DNA from 2 places in the Aeromonas rivuli genome. Region 2 is predicted to be linked to the other one. Evidence: riboswitches for the same ligand, from Rfam matches in the RefSeq annotation. Region 2 holds a riboswitch; the other holds the start of a gene.
The links. Region 2 has a riboswitch for thiamine pyrophosphate ahead of thiC (phosphomethylpyrimidine synthase ThiC). Riboswitches for the same ligand answer to the same signal wherever they lie in the genome.
Positions count from the first base shown of each region.

Region 1: it holds a riboswitch for thiamine pyrophosphate, as region 2 does, so the genes downstream of both, thiB (thiamine ABC transporter substrate binding subunit) here and thiC (phosphomethylpyrimidine synthase ThiC) in region 2, are expected to answer to the same signal.

Region 1 is NZ_CP079742.1:3,549,058-3,553,266, forward strand. It holds gene leuC (3-isopropylmalate dehydratase large subunit) at 1-318, shown strand, start outside; gene leuD (3-isopropylmalate dehydratase small subunit) at 334-933, shown strand; gene KYK33_RS16335 (transglutaminase domain-containing protein) at 1,104-2,057, shown strand; gene KYK33_RS16340 (PilZ domain-containing protein) at 2,146-2,436, opposite strand; TPP riboswitch at 2,520-2,610, shown strand; gene thiB (thiamine ABC transporter substrate binding subunit) at 2,654-3,643, shown strand; gene thiP (thiamine/thiamine pyrophosphate ABC transporter permease) at 3,619-4,209, shown strand, end outside.
Region 2 is NZ_CP079742.1:383,996-388,204, forward strand. It holds gene KYK33_RS01725 (aryl-sulfate sulfotransferase) at 1-1,495, opposite strand, end outside; TPP riboswitch at 1,584-1,697, shown strand; gene thiC (phosphomethylpyrimidine synthase ThiC) at 1,975-4,020, shown strand; gene thiE (thiamine phosphate synthase) at 4,017-4,209, shown strand, end outside.

The DNA of each region.
Region 1 (4,209 bases), 1.2 Mb from region 2:
ATCGCCCAGGGTCGCAAGGTTGCCGCCGGGGTGCAGGCCCTGGTCGTACCGGGCTCCGAGCAAGTGAAGGCCCAGGCCGAGTCTGAAGGACTGGACAAGATCTTCATCGAGGCTGGCTTCGAGTGGCGTCTGCCTGGCTGCTCCATGTGTCTGGCCATGAACAACGACCGGCTGCAACCGGGGGAGCGCTGCGCCTCCACCAGCAACCGCAACTTCGAGGGTCGCCAGGGTCGCGCCGGCCGCACCCATCTGGTGAGCCCGGCCATGGCCGCCGCCGCCGCCGTTACCGGTCGTTTCGCCGACATTCGCGCGCTGTAATTGGAGATCAACAAGATGACAGGCTTCAAGCAACACCAAGGGATCGTCGTCCCCCTCGACAGCGCCAACGTCGATACCGACGCAATCATTCCCAAGCAGTTTTTGCAAAAAGTGAACCGCACCGGTTTTGGCAAGCACCTGTTCCACGACTGGCGCTTCCTGGATGACGCCGGCCAGCAGCCCAACCCGGAGTTCGTGCTCAACCAGCCGCGCTATGCCGGTGCCAGCATCCTGCTGGCCCGGGAGAACTTCGGCTGTGGCTCGAGCCGCGAGCACGCCCCCTGGGCGCTGGCGGATTACGGCTTCAAGACCATCATTGCGCCGAGCTTTGCCGACATCTTCTACGGTAACGCCATCAACAACGGCCTGGTGCCGGTGCGCCTGAAAGAGGATGAGGTTGAGGCGCTGTTCCAGCTGGTTGCCGCCCAGCCGGGAATCGAGATCGACGTGGATCTGGAGGCGAACCAGGTGCGCGCCGGTGCGCTGTGTTTTAGCTTCGAGATCGACGAGTTCCGCCGCTACTGCCTGCTCAACGGCCTGGATGCCATCGGCCTGACCCTGCAACACGGGGCCGCCATCGATGCTTTCGAAGCACGGCAGCCGAGCTGGATCTGAGTCTGAACATCATCGATGCCTGACGGACGACATCACCACATCGCCACCCGGGATCGGGATGCCATCGACGTCAGGCAGGTCAGCTGACGCTGAACGCTGTAGTATGAACGGGGAGCCTTGGCTCCCCGTTTTCATGGCTGTGCCGACCCCACAGGAGATGTTGACCCCCGATGAGCAGAACCCTCTTAGTCATGACATGGCGCCTCTCTTTGCTGCTGAGCCTGGGTGGGATAAACCAGGCGCTTGCCGCCCAGAGCCACTTTATCAACAGCGCAGGTCTGCTCAATGTGGGCTGGCAGGACAACAAAGGGGAGACCCAGCAACTCAGCTATCAGTTGGCGACCGGTTCCTTGCCGCCGCTTATCGCCTATCGCCCGGCACGGATGCAAGAAGATGTCTGGCAGAGCCTGCTGCGCGAGGCGAATGACAAGTTTCCCGAGGTGCAGTTTTCCCTGGCAAGGCCCGCCTTCGAGCTGAGCCTCAAGAGCCGTAACCAGGATAAGGCGCAAGCGGCCATCGCCTGGGTGGAGAGTCGCCGCGCCGAACTGGAGCAGGGGTGGCTGCGGCAATACTACTTCCAGTACTTCACCCCGCCCGATGGCAGCAGAGCCATCAAGCAGGATCATGTGCGCATTGCCCTGGAGAGCCGCAACGAACTGGCGCCCCTTGCCGACCTGCTCAAACAGGGGGGGGCCACCGAGTTTGAGGCCTATCAGAACACCACGGCCCGGGTGCTCGATTTTGTGCAGAACATTCCCTACTTGCTGCTCGATGAACCCAGCGGCCGGGGGGGGCGAGGTCTGCTTACCCCCCGTCAGGTGCTGGAGCAGAATCGTGGGGATTGCGACAGCAAGGTGACCCTGATGGCCGCGCTGCTGGCGCAACTCTTCCCAGAACTCCCCCAGATCATGGTATTCGTACCGGGCCATGCCCTGCTCGGCGTCGCACTGCCCGTCCAGAGCAGCCAGGAGAGCCTGATGTGGGAAGGTCAACGCTACCTGTTGATGGAACCAACCGGCCCCGCCGAGTTACCCCCAGGCCAGCTGGCCGCGAGCAGCAAGACGCTGGTAGACAGTGGCCAGTTGAGTATTCAGGCGGTGCGCAGCGAGGAGGTGGGAGGGTAAAAGGGCCGGCGGGTCATCCCATCTCGCCCCCACTTTCGCGCCGCAAGCAGACCGGAGATGGATGATGCAACGCCCCGCGAGCGCCCTATCAACGGATGGGAAGGAACTCCACCGCCAGCAAGGTCCCCTCTTGCGCATCCAGCTCCCGGATGATGCGCGCCTGAGCCTCGAACGGTGGCAACAGGTTGCTGTGGGTGGCCAGGCTGACCCGGATCGGCAGACCGAGCTCCAGATTGTGCTCATTGACCAATATGCCCATGCCCGTGGCGCTGAGATCCCGGCAGATCCCCATCAGCACGGTATCGCCCTGATAGAGGGTGATAGGGGCATTGATAATCATGCGCTGGAAGGCGCGCCTTTCCTTGGTACTGATGATCACGCAGAACTCCTCTCTCGACTGGGGCCTGGCCCGACACCAGATTGTGCTGGCCTGCCCTCCAGAAGGTTAATACAATGCGACTCCTTGCTCAAACGGGGTGCGCCCAGGCGCTGAGATGATACCCGTGAACCTGATCCAGATAATGCTGGCGGAGGAATTTGAGGCTAGAGGCGCACAGCGCCTCCTCATCCGTCGGCACCTCACAGGAGTGCCATAGATGAAAACCATGCTCACTGCCGCCGCTGGCCTGTTGATCTCCGTCGCCGCCAACGCAGCCTCGCCCCAGATTCTCACCGTCTATACCTATGACTCTTTCGCCTCCGAGTGGGGACCCGGTCCCAAGATCAAGCAAGCCTTCGAGCAGCAGTGTGCTTGCACCCTCAATCTTGTTCCCCTCGAAGATGGGGTCGCCATCCTCAACCGGTTGCGCCTCGAAGGGGGCCATGGCAAGGCGGATCTGGTATTGGGACTGGATGATGCGCTGGTGGCAGAGGCCAAGAAGAGCGACCTCTTTGCCAAGCATCATCTCGATTTGAGCGCCCTCAGGGTGCCGGGTGGCTGGCAAGACGACACCTTCGTCCCCTACGACTACGGCTACTTCGCCTTCGTCTACAACAAGGACAAACTCAAGCAGCCCCCCACTAGCCTGAAAGAGCTGGTCGAGCGCCCGGATCTCAAGGTGATCTATCAGGATCCGCGCACCTCCACCCCGGGTCAGGGGCTGATGCTGTGGATGAAGTCGGTCTACGGGGATGAGGCGCCTGCAGCCTGGGCTCAGCTTGCCAAGAAGACGGTCACCGTCACCAAGGGCTGGTCCGAGGCCTATGGCATGTTCATGGATGGCGAGGCTGACATGGTGCTCTCCTACACCAGCTCCCCCGCGTATCATCTGATTGCCGAGCAGAAGAGCCAGTATCAGGCTGCCGCCTTTAGCGAAGGCCACTATCGTCAGGTGGAAGTGGCCGCCAAGCTGGCGGGCAGCAAGCAGGAGAAGCTGGCGGATCAGTTTCTTCAGTTCATGATAAGTCCCGCCTTCCAGCAGGTGATCCCGACCGGCAACTGGATGTATCCGGTGATCAATACCGAATTGCCCAAAGGCTTCGAACAGATGATCACCCCGGCCAAGACCCTGAGCTTCTCCTCTGATGAGGTGGCGAGCAACCGCAAGGGCTGGATCCGCGAGTGGCTGCAAGCCGTCACTCAGTGAATCAGACCCGCCCCTGCTGGTGGCTGCCGGGTCTCGGCGCCACCAGTCTCATCTTGTTGCTAGCCCTGGGGCCCCTGCTGGCCCTGTTGTGGCAGGCGGGGACCCTCTCCCTGTCCGGCCTGCTCGCAGACCCCTATCTGCGCCATGTACTGGGTTTCAGTCTGGGACAGGCCCTGCTCTCAACCCTGCTTAGCCTGGGTCTCGCCATTCCGGTGGCCCGCGCCCTGGCCCGGCGCCGTTTCCCCGGCCGTCGCCTGCTGCTCAAGCTGTTTGGCCTCTCCCTGGTGCTGCCGGTCATCATCGCCATCTTCGGCATAGTGGCGGTCCATGGCCGCCAGGGCTGGCTGCCGCAGCTGCTGCGAGCCCTCGGCCTGGATCCTGGCAACTATCTGTATGGCCTGTTTGGCATCTTGCTGGCCCATGTCTTCTTCAACATGCCCCTGGCGGCCCGTCTGCTGCTGCAGAGCCTGGAGACCATCCCCGAATCGAGCTGGCGCCTGGCCAGTCAGCTGGGCATGCGCTCCTCACACATCTTCCGCTTGCTGGAGTGGCCGCTCATTCGCGCC
Region 2 (4,209 bases):
CGTTCCATGAGGTGGCGCAGGGGGTTGGGCTTGGGTAGGTAAACTCGAACAGTTTCTGTTTCTCTTTGTTTATTCCCTGGATGACAACTCGGGTTCTGTCATCGGCGGCTGCGTAGTTGATCAGAAAGTCCCCTTGGTCAGATAGCTGGTCCTGATAGATACTCGAGCAGATATCCGAATAAATACCATCGTCAAAACTCCAAATCATCTGGCCAGTTTTGTTCTGACTATCAATATCGAAGATGGCTGTCTGGCTGGTTGCGAGGTCGATGCCAGCAGGGGTGCCAGAGGGATGATTGAAACTCTTCAGCCCGTTGTTGAACAGCATCAATTTCCCTTCTTTGGTGATAGATACAGCATGCTGCCCTATAGGCACTTGCCCTGAGGAGAGTGACAAGGCCAACTTTTGTAGAGAAGGGTAGGAGTACCAGTGTTTAGTTTCATCTCCCAGTAACCAGATGATTTTCCCTGTGTTGTAATCCAGTTTTACCACGAAGTTTTCACGGCTGGAGACCAGCAAGGTGTCATCGGCTGGATCATAAGTGGCTGCGTTCATATGGAACCAATCCACCCCGTTTCTGACAAAGTTGCTGGGGTCATCCCCCTCCTGCACCATATATTCAGAAAATATCTTGCCGAGATCCCACTCTTTAATCACATTGCCTGACTCGTCTATTTCACTTAAGAATGACTCTATTTTTAATACCCCGTCGGTAGTGCCGTCCAGTTCAATTAGCACCCCATTCTTGCCTGGATCTATATTGTGATGAAAATAAGAATCGCTACCCATCCTTGTGCCACTGACATTCAAAAAACCAGTTTTCCCATATAGAGACAGAGTATCGATAGCGGTAGCCGCCCCCTTAAAATTCCCTGTCCAAAAAGTATTGTTGATGAAAATTGATGGGTTGGAATTCCTTTTTATACCTGCATCCCAGCGTACTTCACCATCTATATCCATAATAATGGGGGTCTTGAGCTGCCCTTTCAGATAAAAATAACTGTAACTCGGTGTGGCGGTTGGCTTGATGCTGATGCTAACGTTGTCGTAAATACCCGCACTATCTACATAGGTGGCCGCGGGGATCGCCTTCGGAAATGAGTAGATGCTGTCATCGATATACTGAATGTCTATCGTGAGCTCATTCAGATAGTCACTGTAGAGGCCAAATATCGGAACTTGCACGCTGTTATTTGTAGCATTGAATAGTCCATTGTTGGATAGATAGCTCCAATCATATGTGGCAGAGACGGGCTTGGCAAAATTGCCATTTTTTGTTTTTATATGGAAGGAGATGTTTTTTATCTTGCCAGTATCCAGTCCATTCATATTTAATGCCGAAATAAACACTGATGTATGCTGGTCATCTTCAATAACCTGTGTCGCGGGATCATAAATAAATTGCTCGGCCAGAGTCTTGCTGTCATTGCTACTGTCGCATCCATATAAACCGAAGCAGCACATGCCAAGAATAAGTGTCTTTTTGTGGTTCATAATAAACATCATCCCTATGTTAATGAACAAGGTTCATTGTAGTGAAAAAATCATGGTTGAGTTAAAAGATAGGCCGTATATACTGGCGCACATCTTGTCGGAGTGCCGACCGTCGAACGACGCGAAGCTGAGACCGTTAATTCGGGATCCGTGGAACCTGATCAGGCTAGAACCTGCGAAGGGAAACAAGGGTAACCAGTGGGTTGCCGCGCGGGGAGAGGGACAAGCCTCTCCCGCTCATCGAAGGGTCAATCCGCGATGAGTCAGGGCGCACAAGAGGGAGTCTGTCCCGTCCAGCCTGTCCATCGCGGCGTCACACGGCCCGCCCGAACAGGGGGGATCCAGACAGCAGAGCCGGGAGGCACAGCTCCCGGGCTCGCTCCCTCTTGAAGCACATCTCACCCACAGGTTCATCACTTCTCCTCGAACTCCAGACAAGCAAACACCCATAACTTCAACCAGTTAATGTGAGTTTTGCTATGTCTACCCCCATCCAGTCCGCACCAGAAGCAGAGTCCGTTTCAGAAAACGCCGTATCTGAACAGATCAAGCCAGCCGTCGCCAGCCGTCGTCAGCAACGCGCCAGCGCCCAGCGCTTTATCGATAACTTGAAGGGCATGGCCCACCCCAACTCCAGACGCATCTTCATCCAGGGCTCGCGCCCAGACATTCAGGTGGGGCTGCGGGAGATCGCCCTGGCCGATACCTTCATCGGTGGCAGCGAGGAGCACCCCAAGTTCGAAGCCAATGAATCCGTGCCGGTCTATGACACCTCGGGTGCCTATGGTGACGAGCTGGCCGAGATCGACGTGCGCCGCGGTCTGCCGCGTCTGCGTGAACAGTGGATCCTGGAGCGGGGCGACACCGAATCCCTGGAGGGGCTGAGTTCCCACTTCACCCAGGAGCGCCTCGCCGACGAGGGGCTGGATCACCTGCGCTTCGATAATTTGCCCAAGGCGCGCCGCGCCAAGGCTGGCAAGTGGGTCAGCCAGCTGCACTATGCCCGCCAGGGCATTATCACCCCGGAGATGGAGTTCATCGCCATTCGCGAGAACATGGGTCGTGAGCGGGTGCGCTCCGAGCTGCTGCTGACCCAGCATCCCGGCCAGGGCTTCGGCGCCCGCCTGCCGGAAAACATCACCCCGGAATTCGTGCGCGCCGAGGTGGCCGCCGGCCGCGCCATCATCCCAAGCAACATCAACCACCCGGAGGCCGAGCCGATGATCATCGGCCGCAACTTCCTGGTGAAGATCAACGCCAACATCGGCAACTCGGCGGTCACCTCCAGCATCGAGGAGGAGGTGGAGAAGCTGGTCTGGTCCACCCGCTGGGGCGCCGACACCGTCATGGATCTCTCCACCGGCCGCTACATCCACGAGACCCGCGAGTGGATACTGCGCAACAGCCCGGTGCCCATCGGCACAGTGCCCATCTATCAGGCCCTGGAGAAGACCAACGGCATCGCCGAGGATCTCACCTGGGAGTTGTTCCGCGACACCCTGCTCGAACAAGCCGAGCAGGGGGTGGATTACTTCACTATCCACGCCGGTGTCTTGCTGCGCTACGTGCCCATGACCGCCAAGCGCCTCACCGGCATCGTCTCCCGTGGCGGCAGCATCATGGCCAAATGGTGCCTCTCCCACCACAAGGAGAGCTTCCTCTATGAGCATTTCCGCGAGATCTGCGAGATCTGCGCCGCCTATGACGTGGCGCTTTCCTTAGGCGACGGCCTGCGTCCGGGCTCAATCTATGATGCCAACGACGAGGCGCAGTTCGCCGAGCTGCGCACCCTGGGGGAGCTCACCAAGATCGCCTGGGAGTACGATGTGCAGGTGATGATCGAGGGGCCGGGTCACGTGCCCATGCACATGATCGAGCGCAACATGACCGAGCAGCTGGAGCACTGCCACGAGGCGCCCTTCTATACCCTGGGCCCGCTCACCACCGATATCGCCCCCGGCTACGATCACTTCACCTCCGGCATAGGTGCCGCCATGATCGGCTGGTACGGCTGCGCCATGCTCTGCTACGTCACCCCCAAGGAGCATCTGGGGCTGCCAAACAAGGAGGACGTCAAACAGGGCCTCATCACCTACAAGATTGCCGCCCACGCAGCGGATCTCGCCAAGGGTCACCCGGGCGCCCAGATCCGCGACAACGCCATGTCCAAGGCGCGCTTCGAGTTCCGCTGGGAGGATCAGTTCAACCTGGCGCTGGATCCCGAGACAGCCCGTGCCTATCACGACGAGACCCTGCCCCAGGAGTCCGGCAAGGTGGCGCACTTCTGTTCCATGTGCGGCCCCAAGTTCTGCTCCATGAAGATCACCCAGGACGTGCGCGACTACGCCGCCAGACTCGATGCCGCCAAGCTGGAGACCATAGAGGTGAAGCTGGTGGACATGAATGGCCAGCAGCAGCGGGTGCAGGCCGAGGTGGAGAGCGGCATGGCCAAGATGGCGGAAACGTTCAAGGAGAAGGGGGGCGAAATTTACCATCAAGCCGCCAACCTCAAGGAAGAGGCATGAAGCCAATGGCGCCACAACCGGCAGCCAAACCCATCGTCTGGACCATAGCCGGTTCGGATTCCGGGGGCGGCGCCGGCATCCAGGCCGATCTGCACACCTTGCACGCCCTCGGCGTGCACGGCTGCTCCGTCATCTCCGCCATCACGGCCCAAAATTCGGTGGCGGTGAAGATGGTGGATCCCGTGCTGA